DNA from 2 places in the Streptomyces sp. NPDC088350 genome. Region 2 is predicted to be linked to the other one. Evidence: riboswitches for the same ligand, from Rfam matches in the RefSeq annotation. Region 2 holds a riboswitch; the other holds the start of a gene.
The links. Region 2 has a riboswitch for glycine ahead of gcvT (glycine cleavage system aminomethyltransferase GcvT). Riboswitches for the same ligand answer to the same signal wherever they lie in the genome.

Region 1 (7,439 bases), on a different contig from region 2:
CCAGTGGCTGGACTCCTGGTTCGGCATCACCCTCCCCTTCACCACGACCGGCGTCGTGATCGCGGAGTCGTTCGTGGCGATGCCGTTCCTGGTCATCAGCGTGGAGGGCACCCTGCGCGCCGCCGACCCCCGCTACGAGGAGGCGGCCCAAACCCTCGGCGCCTCCCGCTTCACGGCATTCCGCCGAGTCACACTCCCCCTGATCGCCCCCGGCATCGCGGCCGGCGCGGTCCTCGCCTGGGCCCGTGCCTTGGGCGAGTTCGGCGCGACGATCACTTTCGCCGGCAACTTCCCCGGCCGCACCCAGACAATGCCGCTCGCGGTCTACCTCGCCCTGCAGAACGACCCCGAGGCGGCGATCGCGTTGAGCCTGGTCCTCCTGGCCGTGTCGATCGCGGTCCTGGCGGGGCTCCGGGACCGCTGGATGACCACATCATGAGCGACCCCCGCACGACCGACACCGAAGCCACGGGCGACAAGGGCCTCGACGCCCGTCTCGTCGTGGACCGCGGCACCTTCCGCCTCGACGTGGAGCTGACCGCCGCCCCCGGCGACGTAGTCGCCCTCCTCGGCCCCAACGGCGCCGGCAAGACCACAGCGCTACGCGCCCTGGCGGGCCTGGCCGACTTGACGGATGGTCACCTACGGCTGGACGGCGCCGAGTTGGACCGCACGCCCCCGGAATCCCGCCCCGTAGGCGTCGTCTTCCATGACTATCTCCTCTTCCCGCACCTCACCGCCCTCGACAACGTGGCGTTCGGCCCGCGCTGCCAGGGCGCGACCAAGGCGGAGTCCCGCGCGGTGGCCGCCGAGTGGCTGGACCGCATGGGTCTCGCCGAGCACGCCGGCGCCAAGCCCCGCAGCCTCTCCGGCGGCCAGGCCCAACGCGTCGCCGTGGCAAGGGCGTTGGCGACCCACCCGCGACTCCTGCTCCTGGACGAACCCCTCGCCGCCCTTGACGCCCGAACCCGTCTCGACGTACGGGCGCAACTCCGCCGCCACCTCGCCGAGTTCGAGGCGGTGGCCGTCCTGGTCACACACGACCCGCTGGACGCCATGGTGTTGGCCGACCGGCTGGTCGTGATCGAGCAGGGCACGATCGTCCAGGAGGGCACCCCCGCCGACATCGCCCGCCACCCACGCACGGACTACATCGCCCAACTAGTCGGCCTCAACCTCTACAAGGGCCGAGCCGACGGCCACACGGTCACCCTCGACACCGGCCCCGCGATCACCACCACGGAGGACCTCCAGGGCGAGGTGTTCGTGGCGTTCCCACCCAGCGCGGTAACTCTCTTCCGCGACCGCCCCGTTGGCGCCAGCGCCCGCAACCTCTGGCACTGCGAGGTAGCGGGCCTGGAAACCCACGGCGACCAGATCCGCGTAGACCTGACCGGCGAACTCCCCCTGACATCAGACCTGACGACACCGGCAGCAGCCGAACTGGACCTACACCAGGGCGCGTCGGTCTGGGCCGCCGTCAAGGCAACCCAGACCCACTCATACCCAACCTGAGCTACAGCGCCCCGAAAGGGGCGCGGGGCTGTATCGATTTGCGGCTCCGCCGCGCGGGCGCGACCAGCCACAACGGACCAGCAGCCAAAACGCGACCTCAGTCCTCGTACGCATCCAACGGCGGGCAGGAACAAACCAGGTTCCGGTCACCAAACGCCTGGTCGATCCGCCGCACCGGCGGCCAGTACTTGTCGGCAACGGAAACACCGGCCGGGAAGACAGCCTCCTCACGCGAATACGCGTGCTCCCACTCCCCACCCAGCGCGGCAGCGGTATGCGGCGCGTTCCGCAACGGGTTGTCCTCGGCCGCCCACTCCCCCGCCCCGACCTTCTCGATCTCCCCCCGAATCGCGATCATCGCCTCGCAGAACCGATCCAGTTCGATCAGGTCCTCGGACTCGGTCGGCTCGATCATCAGCGTCCCGGCCACCGGGAACGACATCGTCGGCGCGTGGAAGCCGTAGTCGATGAGCCGCTTGGCGATGTCGTCGACGGTGACACCGGTCGCCTTGCTGATCGGCCGCAGATCGATGATGCACTCGTGCGCGACGAGCCCGCCGGGCCCGGTGTAGAGCACCGGGTAATGCGGCTCAAGGCGCTTGGCAATGTAGTTGGCGCTGAGAACCGCCACCTGCGTGGCCCGCTTGAGCCCCTCGCCACCCATGAGCCGGACGTACGCCCAAGAGATCGGCAGGATCCCGGCGGAACCCCACGGAGCGGCCGAGATCGGCCCCACTCCCGTCTCAGGCCCGGCCGCAGGCTGCAACGGGTGGTTCGGCAGATACGGCGCCAGGTGCGCACGCACGCCAACCGGCCCGACCCCCGGACCGCCACCGCCGTGCGGAATGCAGAACGTCTTGTGCAGATTCAGATGCGAGACGTCACCACCGAAATGCCCCGGCTTCGCAAGCCCCACAAGGGCGTTGAGGTTGGCGCCGTCGACGTAGACCTGTCCGCCCGCCTCGTGCACCTGCGCGCAGATGTCGGCGACGTGCTCCTCGAACACCCCGTGCGTGGACGGGTAGGTGATCATCAGTACCGACAACTCGTCGCGGTACTGCTCGATCTTCGCCCGCAGATCCTCGACGTCGATCTCGCCGTCCTCGGCGGTCTTCACGACGACGACCTTCATGCCGGCCATCACGGCGCTCGCGGCGTTGGTGCCGTGCGCGGACGACGGAATGAGGCAGACAGTCCGCTGCTCGTCCCCGTTGGCCCGGTGATACCCGCGAACCGCAAGCAGCCCGGCCAACTCCCCCTGCGAACCGGCATTCGGCTGCAACGACACCTTGTCGTACCCGGTGACCTCGGCCAGCCGTTCCTCCAACTCCCGGATGAGTGTGAGGTATCCCCCCGCCTGCTCGGCGGGCGCGAAGGGGTGCAGCTGCCCGAACTCGGGCCAGGTGACCGGCTCCATCTCGGTGGTCGCGTTGAGCTTCATGGTGCAGGAGCCGAGTGGGATCATGCCGCGGTCGAGCGCGTAGTCCCGGTCCGCGAGCCTGCGCAGGTACCGCAGCATCGCGGTCTCGGAACGGTGGTCCCGGAAGACGGGGTGCGTGAGGTAGGCGTCGGTACGCAGCAGGCCCTCGGGCAGCGTGTCCGCGGCGGAGGCGTCAAGCGCCTCAACGTCACCAGCCACCCCGAACGCGGCCCATACGGCGGCCAGTTGGGCACGGGTGGTGGTCTCGTCGCAGGCGATCGACACCTGGTCCGCGTCCACGAGACACAGGTTGACCCCGTCCTCGCGGGCGGCGGCGACGACCTCGGCGGCCCGGCCCGGAACGCGCGCGGTCAGCGTGTCGAAGTAACCGCCGTGCACGACCTCGACACCGCCGGCGGTGAGCCCGGCGGCAAGGATCGTGGCGTACCGGTGCGTCCGCCGCGCGATGCCCTTGAGCCCCTCGGGCCCGTGGTAGACCGCGTACATCCCGGCCATGACGGCGAGCAGCACCTGAGCGGTACAGATGTTGCTGGTGGCCTTCTCGCGGCGGATGTGCTGCTCGCGGGTCTGCAGGGCGAGGCGGTAGGCCTTGTGTCCGTCGGCGTCGACGGACACGCCCACGAGTCGCCCGGGCAGGCTGCGCGCGAACTTCTCGCGCACGGCCATGTATCCGGCGTGCGGCCCGCCGAAGCCCATCGGCACCCCGAAGCGCTGCGTCGTACCGACCGCGATGTCCGCCCCCAGCTCACCCGGCGACTTCAGCAGCGTGAGCGCGAGCAGATCGGCGGCGACGGTGACGAGGGCGCCGAGCGCGTGCGCCTGCTCGATCAGCGGCTTGATGTCGCGTACGGCACCGGAGGCGCCCGGGTACTGCACGAGCACGCCGTTGATCTCACGCTCGGCGATGTCGGCCGGGATGCCCTCGCTGAGGTCGGCGACGACGACCTCGACGCCGGCCGGCTCGGCACGGGTCTCGATCACGGCGATGGTCTGCGGCAACGCGTCCGCGTCGACCAGGAACAGCCCCTTCTTGTTCTTGCCCATGCGCCGCGACAGCGCCACGGCTTCCGCGGCGGCGGTTCCCTCGTCGAGCAGGGAGGCGCCGGAGGTCGGCAGCCCGGTCAGGTCGGCGACCATGGTCTGGAAGTTCAGCAGGGCTTCGAGCCGCCCCTGGGAGATCTCCGGCTGGTACGGCGTGTAGGCCGTGTACCAAGCCGGATTCTCCATGACATTGCGCAGGATCACGGGCGGGGTGAAGGTCCCGTAGTACCCGAGCCCGATCATGGAACCAAGGACTTCGTTGCGGTCCGCGAGGGAGCGCAGCTCGGCCAGCACCTCGGCCTCGGTGCGGGCGCCCGGCAGGTCCAGGGAGTCGGCGTTCTTGATCACATCCGGGACCGCGGCGGCCGTCAGCTCGTCGAGCGAGCCGTAGCCGACCTGCGCGAGCATCTTGGCCCGCGCTTCCTGGTCGGGTCCGATGTGGCGCTGCTCGAACGGGATGCCCTGTTCGAGCTCGGAGAGCGAAGGGCGAGGGGTGGTCATGAGGGAGGCCTCCTGGTCGGACACGACCTTCGAGGGCACCACGACATCGGGGTGCCGGACGGCCTCCCCCTCTGTCATCTCAACCTGAGAGCTTCACCGGCCACCCGAAGGTCACCGGTTTTCACCGTCGGTGAGAGCGCGAGCCGTCGACACCATCGACGACACGCGCCCTGCTTTCCAGAGTGACCTCGTCCGTGCGGTACGTGAGCCTGAGAGATTCCGGGGAGGATTTGCTCCTTCGGCGCCTCCGATGAAGTCTGGAGGACTCTCCCGCACGGGGTCAGCAGCCGCTTGCCAGCCTACCAGCGAGCGTTGAAGCCGAGCTTTCGAGTGGCCACCTTCTCCAATGTGCTCTTTTGTAGTGCTTACGGATGAGTTGCGACCAGGAGGAGGGCCCGTGCAGACCGATATCGATCCGCGCAACCTGATCGGCCGCAAGGCGTTCGACCGCACCGGCGCCAAGATCGGCACGATCGACGAGGTCTACCTCGACGACGCGACCGGCGTTCCGGAGTGGGCGGCCATACGCACCGGCCTGTTCTCCAGAGACGCCTTCGTCCCCCTGGAGCCCAGCGAACTGATCGAAGGCACCCTCCACATCCCCTTCGACCGCTCCCTGATCAAGGACGCCCCCGACTTCGGAGTCGGCCGCCACCTCTCCCCCGACCAGGAACTCCAGCTCTACCACCACTACGGCCTCGACGTGGCCCCACCCCCGTCCCTCCCGGACCACGACTTCGGCAAACTGGCAGGCTCGGACGACAACACCTGAGGCCGCTCGGCGGGCAGGTCATCACCGGGCCGTCGAGTCTCCGGGTCAGTCGACGCGGCGGGCGGGACGCCGAGAGGTCGCGCGACCGACGACAGCGGCAAGCCGGCAGACTCGCACGAAACCTGAGCCCGTTCGACGGCCGGGTCGTCGCCCGATCTTCGAAGCTCCGGAGGCGTCGGCGCGGCGGGCGAGTCGTCGGGCCCCGACACTGCCAACGGCGGCGGCGCAGCAGGCATGCCGCCGGAATCCCGCACGTCCGACGGCGGCGACTCGGCCTGCGCAACGTCGGGGTCCGACGCGGCCGACGGCAAAGTCTCGGCAGGCCCGACACCGGAATCTCGCCTGGCCAACGGCAACGGCTCGACCGGCGGCACAGCCACCCCCGGCGACTCCCCCGCCTCCCGCGCCACCAACGGCAACGGTTCCGCCGGCTCCAACTCCGGATCGTCGGTCCGGAACGTCCGCACCCGCCCCGGCCCCGCATCCTCAGGCGTCTCAAACCGCACGGTGACCCGCCCCAACCCACTTCCCTGCACCCACCCGTGCCCGAACCCGGCGTGGTGCACGTCGTGCCCCGCGGGCCAGTGGCGCTCCACGGGCGCCGCCTGCTCCTCGCCGACCTCCTCCGTGTGCTCCTCCTCAAGGAGGTCGGCCTGCTCCCCCGCCGCCTGCGCGAACAGGTCCTCCTGCGTGTAGTCGGCGAGCCCGGAGACACCCACCCCTAGCAGCCGTACCCCGCCCGTGGTGTCCACGGAGTCCAGCAACCGGGCCGCCGCCTCCCGCACCACTCCCGGGTCGTCGGTGGGCCCGCGCAGCGTCTCGGACCGGGTCAGCGTCGAGAAGTCGTACCGCCGCACCTTCAGCACGATGGTCCGCCCCGACAGCCCGGCGCTCCGCAGCCGCCGCACGCACCGGTCGGCGAGCCGCTGCACCTCCAGGCCCACCCGGATCCGGTCGTGGATGTCCACGTCGTACGTGTCCTCGACGGACACCGACTTGGTCTCCCGCTCGGCCACCACGGGCCGCTCGTCGTGCGCGAGCGCCATCGCGTACAGCGCGTGCCCGTGCGCCTTGCCCACCAGCCGTACGAGCTCGTCCTCGCCCGCCTCGGCGATCTCGTCGACCGTGGTGATCCCGGCCCGCCGCAGATGGTCGCCCGTCGCCGGGCCGACCCCCGGCAGCGTGCGCACCGACAGCGGCCCCAGCAGGGCCCGCTCGCTCCCGGGCTCGATCAGCACGAGCCCGTCGGGCTTGGCCCGCTCGGAGGCGATCTTCGCGATCATCTTGGAGGCGGCGAGCCCCACCGATCCCGTGAGCCCCGTGACCGCCCGTATGTCGGCCCGCAGCCGCTCCCCGGTCAGCCGCGCCGAGTCCGCGTCCCAGGCGGCTCCCCCGGCCTCCAGGTCCACGAACGCCTCGTCCAGGCTCAACGGCTCCACCAGCGGCGACAACGCCCGCAGCAGCCCCATCACCTGCTCGCTGATCGACCGGTAGAACCCGAACCGCGGCACGAGATACGCGGCGTTCGGAGCCAGCCGGCGCGCCTGCCCCATCGGCATCGCCGAGTTCACCCCGAAGACCCGTGCCTCGTACGACGCGGTGGCCACCACCCCGCGCGGCCCGAGCCCGCCCACCACGACGGCCTTCCCGCGCAGGCTCGGCTTGGACGCCTGCTCCGCCGAGGCGAAGAAGGCATCCATGTCGAGATGCAGGATCGTGGGCGCGGTTCTCACATCTCCGATGCTGCCCTACGCCACTGACAATGCCCCGCTACGGCTCCCGCCGGGCCCTCAGACGGCCCGGTTGCGCCGCCTGGCCAGCTCGTCGGCGGGGTTGGACCCGACCAGCGTCTCGCCCGTGTCGACACGCTCCCCGTGCAACTGGGACAGGGCGCTCTCGACATCCCGCCACACGACACCCACGGCGATCCCGAAGACGCCCTGGCCGCCCTGGAGCAGCGCGTGGACCTCGTCCGGCGAGGTGCACTCGTAGACCGTGGCGCCGTCGCTCATCAGCGTCATGCGTTCCAGGTCCCGGAAGTCGCACTCCTTCAGGTGCAGAACGGCGCTGCGGATGTTCTGCAGCGACACGCCCGTGTCGAGGAACCGCTTGACGATCTTCAGGACGACGACGTCCCGGAAGCTGTAGAGCCGCTGTGTCCCCGACCCG
Region 2 (7,439 bases):
GACCGCCGGACAGCACGTCCTGCGCCCAGACCCGCTCGATGCCGTACTTGATGTCCTGGGAGGTGATGGCCTTGCCGTCCTCCCAGGTGATCCCGTCACGCAGGTGGAACGTGTAGGTCTTGCCGTCGGCCGAGACCTGGCCCATGTCGGTGGAGAGGTCGGGCGTGAGCTCGGCGCCCGCGGCGCCCGGCTCGGTCTTGAAGGTGAGCAGCTGACGGCTGTAGTACCGCGAGAAGTCCCACATGAAGCCGTAGTAACCGCGCGTGGTGTCCCAGAAGTCGGCGTCCTGGGCGGAGACGAACTTCAGCTCGCCGCCCTTCTTGACCAGCGAGGCCTGGGCGACCTTGTTGTTCGCCGCGTCGAAGCCGGCGGCGCCGCTCTTCGTACCGCCGTCGCTGCTGCCGCTGCCGCCGCACGCCGCCAAGGCCAGCATGCCTGCGACCGCGGCAGCAGCGGCCAGTGCCTGCTTACGCCGCCCTGAGGTGCGTTGGGTAGTCACGATCTCGGATCCTCCGGATTTGATGAGAGACCCCGTGTAGATGGCACGGGAGGCTTGGGGTAACGCGGTTCAGCGGGAGCCCTTCGGGTCCAGCGCGTCCCGCACGCCGTCGCCGAGGAGGTTGAAGGCCAGAACGGTGATGAAGATCGCCACGCCGGGGACGACCATGTACATGGGGTCCGAGTCGTAGTAGTCGATCGCGGTGGAGAGCATCTGGCCCCAGGAGGACGTGGGCGGCTTGACGCCCACGCCCAGGAAGCTGAGGGCCGCCTCGGTGAGGATGTTCGTGGGGATCATCATCGTCGTGTAGACGATGATCGGCGCGACCAGGTTGGGCAGCAGCTCCTTGAACAGGATGTAGAAGCGCCCGGCGCCCAGCGATCGGGCGGCCTCGACGTACTCGCGCTCACGCATCGAGAGCGTCTGGCCGCGCACCACGCGTCCGATGTACGGCCAGCCGAAGAAGCCGATGACCAGGATCATCACGAACACACGCACGTTGGACCCGCTCAGGCCCAGCATCTCGTTCGGCATCACGGAGACCAGCGCGATGATGAAGAGCAGCTGCGGGAAGGCCAGCAGACCGTCCATGACGCGGCTGATCGCCGAGTCGACCCAGCCGCCGAAGAAGCCGGCCAGGATGCCGAGGACGGTGCCGAGCACGATGGCGACGATCGCGGACAGGAAGCCGACGAGGAGCGAGATCCGGGAGCCGTAGAGGATTCGCGCGAAGATGTCGCGGCCGTTGACGGGCTCGACGCCCAGCAGGTGGTCGCCGCTGATGCCGCCGAGGGACCCCTTGGGGGTGCCGAACAGCGGGTCGATCAGGCTCTCGTGGAAGGTGTCCGGATCCTGCCCGATCAGGTTGGCGATCACGGGGGCGAGGATCGCGACGAGCACGAGGAGGAGCACGACGATGCCGCCCGCGAGGGCGAGCTTGTCGCGCTTCAGGCGCTCCCACGCGATCCGGCCCAGGGAACGGCCCTGTACGCCCTTCGTATCGGCGCTCGCTACCGCCGCTTCCTCGGCCGCACTCGGGGCCGTATCCGCAGTCGGCTCGTGCAATGGTGCCGTCATCTGGCAGGGACCCCTCTCAACCGGCGGTAGCCGGCCCACACTTGCCGCTGTGGCGGCATGATCAGTCCGTCGTACACGGGGGCGAACCGCCCCTGGTGCGGGAGTCTTCAACGCTTTGGTGATCTGTTGCCAGACTTGGCGGTGAATGGATGCGTAAACGTGATGCGGGCTGGAGGGTTCCGTTATACGGACACGGGGTAACGCCCCCCGGACGCCGGGCAGTTTGGACAGAACGACAATTCAGCGACTTTTACGGCATCCCGTCGCGATCTACGCGCGAAGAAATGTGTCGTAGACGTAAATCCTGCGGAGAGGCTGAGAAGAGGCTGAGAAGAAGACTCGCGGGCTCAGTATCCACCACGGGCGGGCGGGTATCCGTACCCACCCGCCTGGGCGGGTGCCGCGTGGGCCTCGCGGTCGTAGAACGGGCGGGCGTTCGCCCGCAGCCAGAGCGCCACCGGGTCGTAGTCGTCGGACATCGCCACGGTCGACACCGGCAGCCCCTCCGGGACCGCGCCGATGGACTGCTGCATCATGCCGCGCACCGAGTCCACGGCGGGCGGGCTGGTGTCGTAGACGTCCAGACCGATCGCGAGATACGGCGCCCCGAGCGCGGGCTGCACCCAGGCGCGGCGGAGGGTGCGGACCGCCGGGGTGCGGTGGGCGTTCTGCGTGAGCAGGGCGTAGAACTGCGGGACCTCGATCGCCGGTTCCGTCAGGCGCAGCGGGCCCGCGGGCTGGCGCTCCAGGCCGGTGGCGATCCGGCGCAGGTCGAGCCAGGGGATGCCGACGCCGCCGCCGGGGGCGTGCGGGTTGAGCCAGAGGCCGAAGTGGTCGGGGTAGAGGGTGCGGGCCACGTCCAGGCCGTCGACCACCTCGTACGAGCGGTTCCAGCCGCTGGCCGACAGCTCCTGGGCGGAGGTGACGCAGGGGGCGTAGCCGTACCCCTCGACGTGCATGTTCCCGTACTGGGCGTCCGGGGAGCCGGACTGGCCGTGCCACAGGAGCATCCAGATCTGGCCGGAGTGGGGGGTCGCGAGGGCGCGGAGGAGTGCCTCGTAGGCGTCGTAGCGCCCGGGCGTCACCTGGCGCAGCATGTGCTCGACCTGGCCGGTCGCGGTGCCGCTGGCGCTCACGTGTCCGCTCCTTTTGGTAGGTGCCCTGCGTTTCTGCGGTGATGGAAACAGCTTAAGCGCCCAAGGGGTGGGGGCCTCGGGTGCGTTGGCGAGTGCGGGTGCGTCGTGGCTGGGTGCTCGCAGCGGCGGAGCCGCGCATCGACACAGCCCCGCGCCCCTTTGGGGCGCTCTCAGTGACCCTGTGTATAGAAGGGGCGCACCGTCTGGCGCATCCAGTCCGCCACCGGGTCCTGGGTTACGTCCAGGAGGACCAGGTTGACCGGCCATTTGACCTGGGTCGTGGTGAGGGCCCGGGACAGGGCGTCCATGGGGGCCGCCCTCAAGTCGCCGTCCCAGTTGGTGAGTTCTACACCTACGAACATCACGGGGGCCGCGGTTTCGATGGCGGCGAGGCAGCGGCGCGCCGTGCCGACCACGCCCGTGCCGGCGAACTCGGCGGAGGCCGCGGCGAGGAAGTCGACCGGGTCGTCCTGCCAGTCGGGTTCGAAGAGGCGGACCCGGCCGCCGCTGGTGGGGCCGTCGAGGGCGCTGCGGCCGACGCGGCACAGCTCGGCGACGGCGGGCGGGGGAAGGGGAACGCCGACCATGCCGTCCGGGTTCACCGCGAGGCCGACCTGCGGGGGCAGCCCGCGGGCGAACTCCACCGCGGGCGCGATGGTGAACGACAGATGCGAGCCGACGACCCGGCGGAACTGCTCCTCCGAGCTGAAGACCGGGACGTAGGCCTGCCCGTCGATCTCCAGCGTGGGCAGGTCCAGGGGGCCGCTCTGCGGGCCGCCGCCGTTGGGCAGCGGGATCCAGATGAAGCTGCGGCCGAGCACCTCGATGATCCGGCCGCCGGCCGAGGGCATGCCCAGGGAGACCGAGAGTACCTCCTCCAGCTCGTTGCCGGGCCATCCGCCGTGCGGATGGGGGTGGGGGTACGCCTGTCCGGGGAAGTCCGCCGGGAAGTCCATCTACCTACCGCCTGCTGGTGAAACCGCCTGCTGTAACCCTGCTGTGGCTCAAAAGGCTAGCGGCTCAGTCCCCGAAGTCGATCCGGCGCAGCACGTCCGCCGCGTCCCGGTCCAGCAGGACCGCCGAGGCGACACCCCGGGGCAGGTCACCGCGCTCCACGGCTCGGAGCAGACCGGTGGCCGCCCGGCGGTGGCGCAGGAACGCGTACCGCGAGACTCCGCGACCCCGTTCGCGCTGGCCGTCGAGCGCGGTGTCCGGGCTGACGTCGAGGAACACCAGGTGCAGCGAGCCGCCCCGGCGGTGCGCCGCGCGGGCCAGCCAGCCGCGCACCCAGCTCTGCGTGCCGCAGTCGTGCACGACGGCTCCGGACGCGGAGCGCAGGACGCGGTGCAGCCCGGCGTAGTGGGCTAGGCGGACCAGGGGGCGGTAGACCGCGTACGGAAGGAGACCGGACATGCGGGACATACGGGCGTCCCAGCGGTCGCGGGTGTCCTGGCTGTCCACGCGGACCGCGTCGCCCGCGACCGCGCGCCGCATCAGCGTGGACTTGCCGCTGCCGGGCAGGCCCGTGACGACGACCAGGTCACGGGGGCCGAAGAGGAGTCCGTGCGGGCTGTGTCCGGCGCGCTCGCGAAGATCGCGGACTGTCGGTACCGGGCGGGCCGGGCATGCCTCCCTGGCCGGGGCCGAGGGCTGCTTGGGCAGCGCGACGGCCGAGGTCGTGGCGTACGCCGTGGTCCTTGTCACCGTGATCGTCCTCCCTGCGGGGTCAGGAAAGGTTCTCCCCACTTAATGTAAAGAGAAGGTAATGCACGGTGTCTCGCGGTTCCGTTCGCTTCCGGCCACAGGCCTGTTACAAAGCCTGTGCGATGATGTGCGCGCCAACTGCATACCGGCCGCTTGAATCCGCGCGGGAGAGTCCCCAGTCATACGTCGTCAGGCGTACGACGTCCGGGGCGCCGAAGGAGCAAGTCCCTCCCTTGAATCTCTCAGGCCCAGTTACCGCGCGGGCGAGGCACATCTGAAAAGCGGACCGCCCGTCCCGGTGGTCCCACCCAAGGTGCAACCCATGTCCCGTGCGTATCCCGTGCGGTCATGGCGAACCTCTCAGGTTCCGATGACAGATGGGGAGGAACGACCTCGCCGTCATGCCTTGGGAGACCGACCGATGAGCAGTACCGCCACCCCTGAGAAGCGCCGCACCGCGCTCGACGCGCTGCACCGCTCGCTCGGTGCGACGATGACCGACTTCGCCGGCTGGGACATGCCGCTGCGCTACGGCTCGGAGCGCGACGAGCACCTCGCCGTCCGTACGAAGGCCGGCCTCTTCGACCTCTCGCACATGGGCGAGATCACGGTCACGGGACCGGACGCGGCCCGTCTCCTCAACTACGCCCTCGTCGGCAACATCGCTTCCGTGGGCGTCGGCCGCGCCCGCTACACCATGATCTGCCAGGCCGACGGCGGGATTCTTGACGACCTGATCGTCTATCGGCTGGCCGACCACGAGTACATGGTGGTGGCCAACGCGTCCAACGCGCAGATTGTCCTGGACTCGTTGGTGGAGCGCGCCGAGGGCTTCGACGCCGTCGTCCGCGACGACCGTGACGCGTACGCGCTGCTCGCCGTGCAGGGCCCCGAGTCCCCCGGCATCCTCGCCTCGCTGTCCCCCAGAGTCTCGACTTCGCTCGATCCGGGAGGTGCCCCCATCGCCGACCTCGACGGCCTGAAGTACTACGCCGGTCTGCCCGGCACGGTCGCGGGTGTCCCGGCGCTGATCGCGCGCACCGGCTACACCGGCGAGGACGGCTTCGAGCTGTTCGTCGCCCCCGGTGACGCGGAGAAGCTGTGGGAGGCGCTGACCGAGGCAGGCGCGGGCACCGGGCTGATCCCGTGCGGCCTGTCCTGCCGGGACACGCTGCGCCTGGAGGCGGGCATGCCGCTGTACGGGCACGAACTGTCCACCTCCCTCACCCCGTTCGACGCCGGGCTCGGCCGGGTCGTCAAGTTCGAGAAGGACGGCGACTTCGTCGGGCGCGGCGCCCTGGAGGCCGCCGCCGAGCGCGCCGCCTCGCAGCCCCCGCGCGTCCTGGTCGGACTCGTCGCCGAGGGCCGCCGGGTCCCGCGCGCCGGGTACTCCGTGGTCGCCGGCGGACAGGTGATCGGCGAGATCACCTCCGGCGCCCCCTCCCCCACCCTGGGCAGGCCCATCGCCATGGCCTACGTCGACGCGGCGCACTCGGCGCCGGGCACGACCGGTGTCGGCGTGGACATCCGGGGCAGTCACGAGCCGTACGAGGTCGTGGCACTGCCGTTCTACAAGCGCGAGAAGTGACAGTCGTCGTAGCGTCACGTCTGTGACCCGGGGCGGATCGCCCCTGTTCGCCGATGCCCTCCGCAGTGCCCCATTCATCAGCACTCCCCCGCGTACAGGAGAATTCAGGCCATGAACAACCCCCAGCAGCTGCGCTACAGCAAGGAGCACGAGTGGCTGTCGGTCGCCGAGGACGGCGTCTCGACGGTCGGCATCACCGAGTTCGCGGCCAACGCGCTCGGCGATGTCGTCTACGCCCAGCTTCCCGAGGTGGGCTCCACCGTGACCGCGGGCGAGTCCTGCGGTGAGCTGGAGTCGACCAAGTCGGTGTCCGACCTGTACTCGCCGGTCGGCGGCGAGGTCACCGAGATCAACGAGGACGTGGTGAACGACCCGTCGCTGGTGAACTCGGCTCCCTTCGAAGGGGGTTGGCTGTTCAAGGTGCGTGTCGCGGAGGAGCCGGCCGACCTGCTCTCCGCCGACGAGTACACCGCTTTTTCCGCCGGCTGAGGAGTCGTACCACCGATGTCTGATCACCTGTCCGTCCTGAACACTCCCCTGCACGAGCTCGACCCGGACATCGCCGCCGCGGTCGACGCCGAGCTGCGCCGGCAGCAGTCCACGCTGGAGATGATCGCCTCGGAGAACTTCGCTCCGGTCGCGGTCATGGAGGCGCAGGGCTCGGTCCTCACCAACAAGTACGCCGAGGGCTACCCGGGCCGCCGTTACTACGGCGGCTGCGAGCACGTCGACGTGGCCGAGCAGATCGCGATCGACCGGGTCAAGGAGCTGTTCGGCGCCGAGTACGCCAACGTGCAGCCGCACTCGGGCGCCTCCGCCAACCAGGCCGCCCTGTTCGCGCTGGCCCAGCCCGGCGACACGATCCTCGGCCTGGACCTGGCGCACGGCGGCCACCTCACCCACGGGATGCGGCTGAACTTCTCCGGCAAGCAGTTCAACGTGGTCGCCTACCACGTGGACGCGCAGACCGGTCTGGTCGACATGGCCGAGCTGGAGAAGCTCGCCAAGGAGCACCGCCCGAAGGTCATCATCGCGGGCTGGTCGGCGTATCCGCGGCAGCTGGACTTCGCCGAGTTCCGCCGGATCGCGGACGAGGTCGAGGCCTTTCTGTGGGTCGACATGGCGCACTTCGCGGGTCTGGTGGCCGCGGGTCTGCACCCGAACCCGGTCCCGTACGCGGACGTCGTGACGTCCACGACCCACAAGACGCTGGGCGGCCCGCGCGGCGGAATCATCCTCGCGAAGCAGTCGTTCGCGAAGAAGCTCAACTCCTCCGTCTTCCCGGGCTTCCAGGGCGGTCCGCTGGAGCATGTGATCGCCGCGAAGGCGGTCTCCTTCAAAGTCGCGGCGGGCGAGGACTTCAAGGAGCGCCAGCGGCGTACCGTGGAGGGGGCGCGGCTGCTGGCCGAGCGCCTGGTGCGGGACGACGTGAAGG

Region 1: linked by a shared signal. The riboswitch ahead of gcvP (aminomethyl-transferring glycine dehydrogenase) and the one ahead of gcvT (glycine cleavage system aminomethyltransferase GcvT) in region 2 are both predicted to bind glycine.

What each region holds. Positions count from the first base shown of each region.
Region 1 is NZ_JBIVNL010000005.1:790,301-797,739, forward strand. Features, by position in the region: gene modB (molybdate ABC transporter permease subunit) at 1-439, shown strand, start outside; gene ACIQBL_RS21355 (ABC transporter ATP-binding protein) at 436-1,515, shown strand; gene gcvP (aminomethyl-transferring glycine dehydrogenase) at 1,613-4,498, opposite strand; glycine riboswitch at 4,686-4,781, opposite strand; gene ACIQBL_RS21365 (PRC-barrel domain-containing protein) at 4,896-5,270, shown strand; partial or broken gene ACIQBL_RS21370 (DNA polymerase IV) at 5,531-7,003, opposite strand; gene ACIQBL_RS21375 (MerR family transcriptional regulator) at 7,061-7,439, opposite strand, start outside.
Region 2 is NZ_JBIVNL010000011.1:307,061-314,499, forward strand. Features, by position in the region: gene ACIQBL_RS35595 (ABC transporter substrate-binding protein) at 1-499, opposite strand, end outside; gene ACIQBL_RS35600 (ABC transporter permease) at 569-1,576, opposite strand; gene ACIQBL_RS35605 (enhanced serine sensitivity protein SseB C-terminal domain-containing protein) at 1,924-2,712, opposite strand; gene ACIQBL_RS35610 (enhanced serine sensitivity protein SseB) at 2,883-3,668, opposite strand; gene ACIQBL_RS35615 (AAA family ATPase) at 3,733-4,422, opposite strand; glycine riboswitch at 4,571-4,684, shown strand; gene gcvT (glycine cleavage system aminomethyltransferase GcvT) at 4,838-6,004, shown strand; gene gcvH (glycine cleavage system protein GcvH) at 6,116-6,493, shown strand; gene glyA (serine hydroxymethyltransferase) at 6,521-7,439, shown strand, end outside.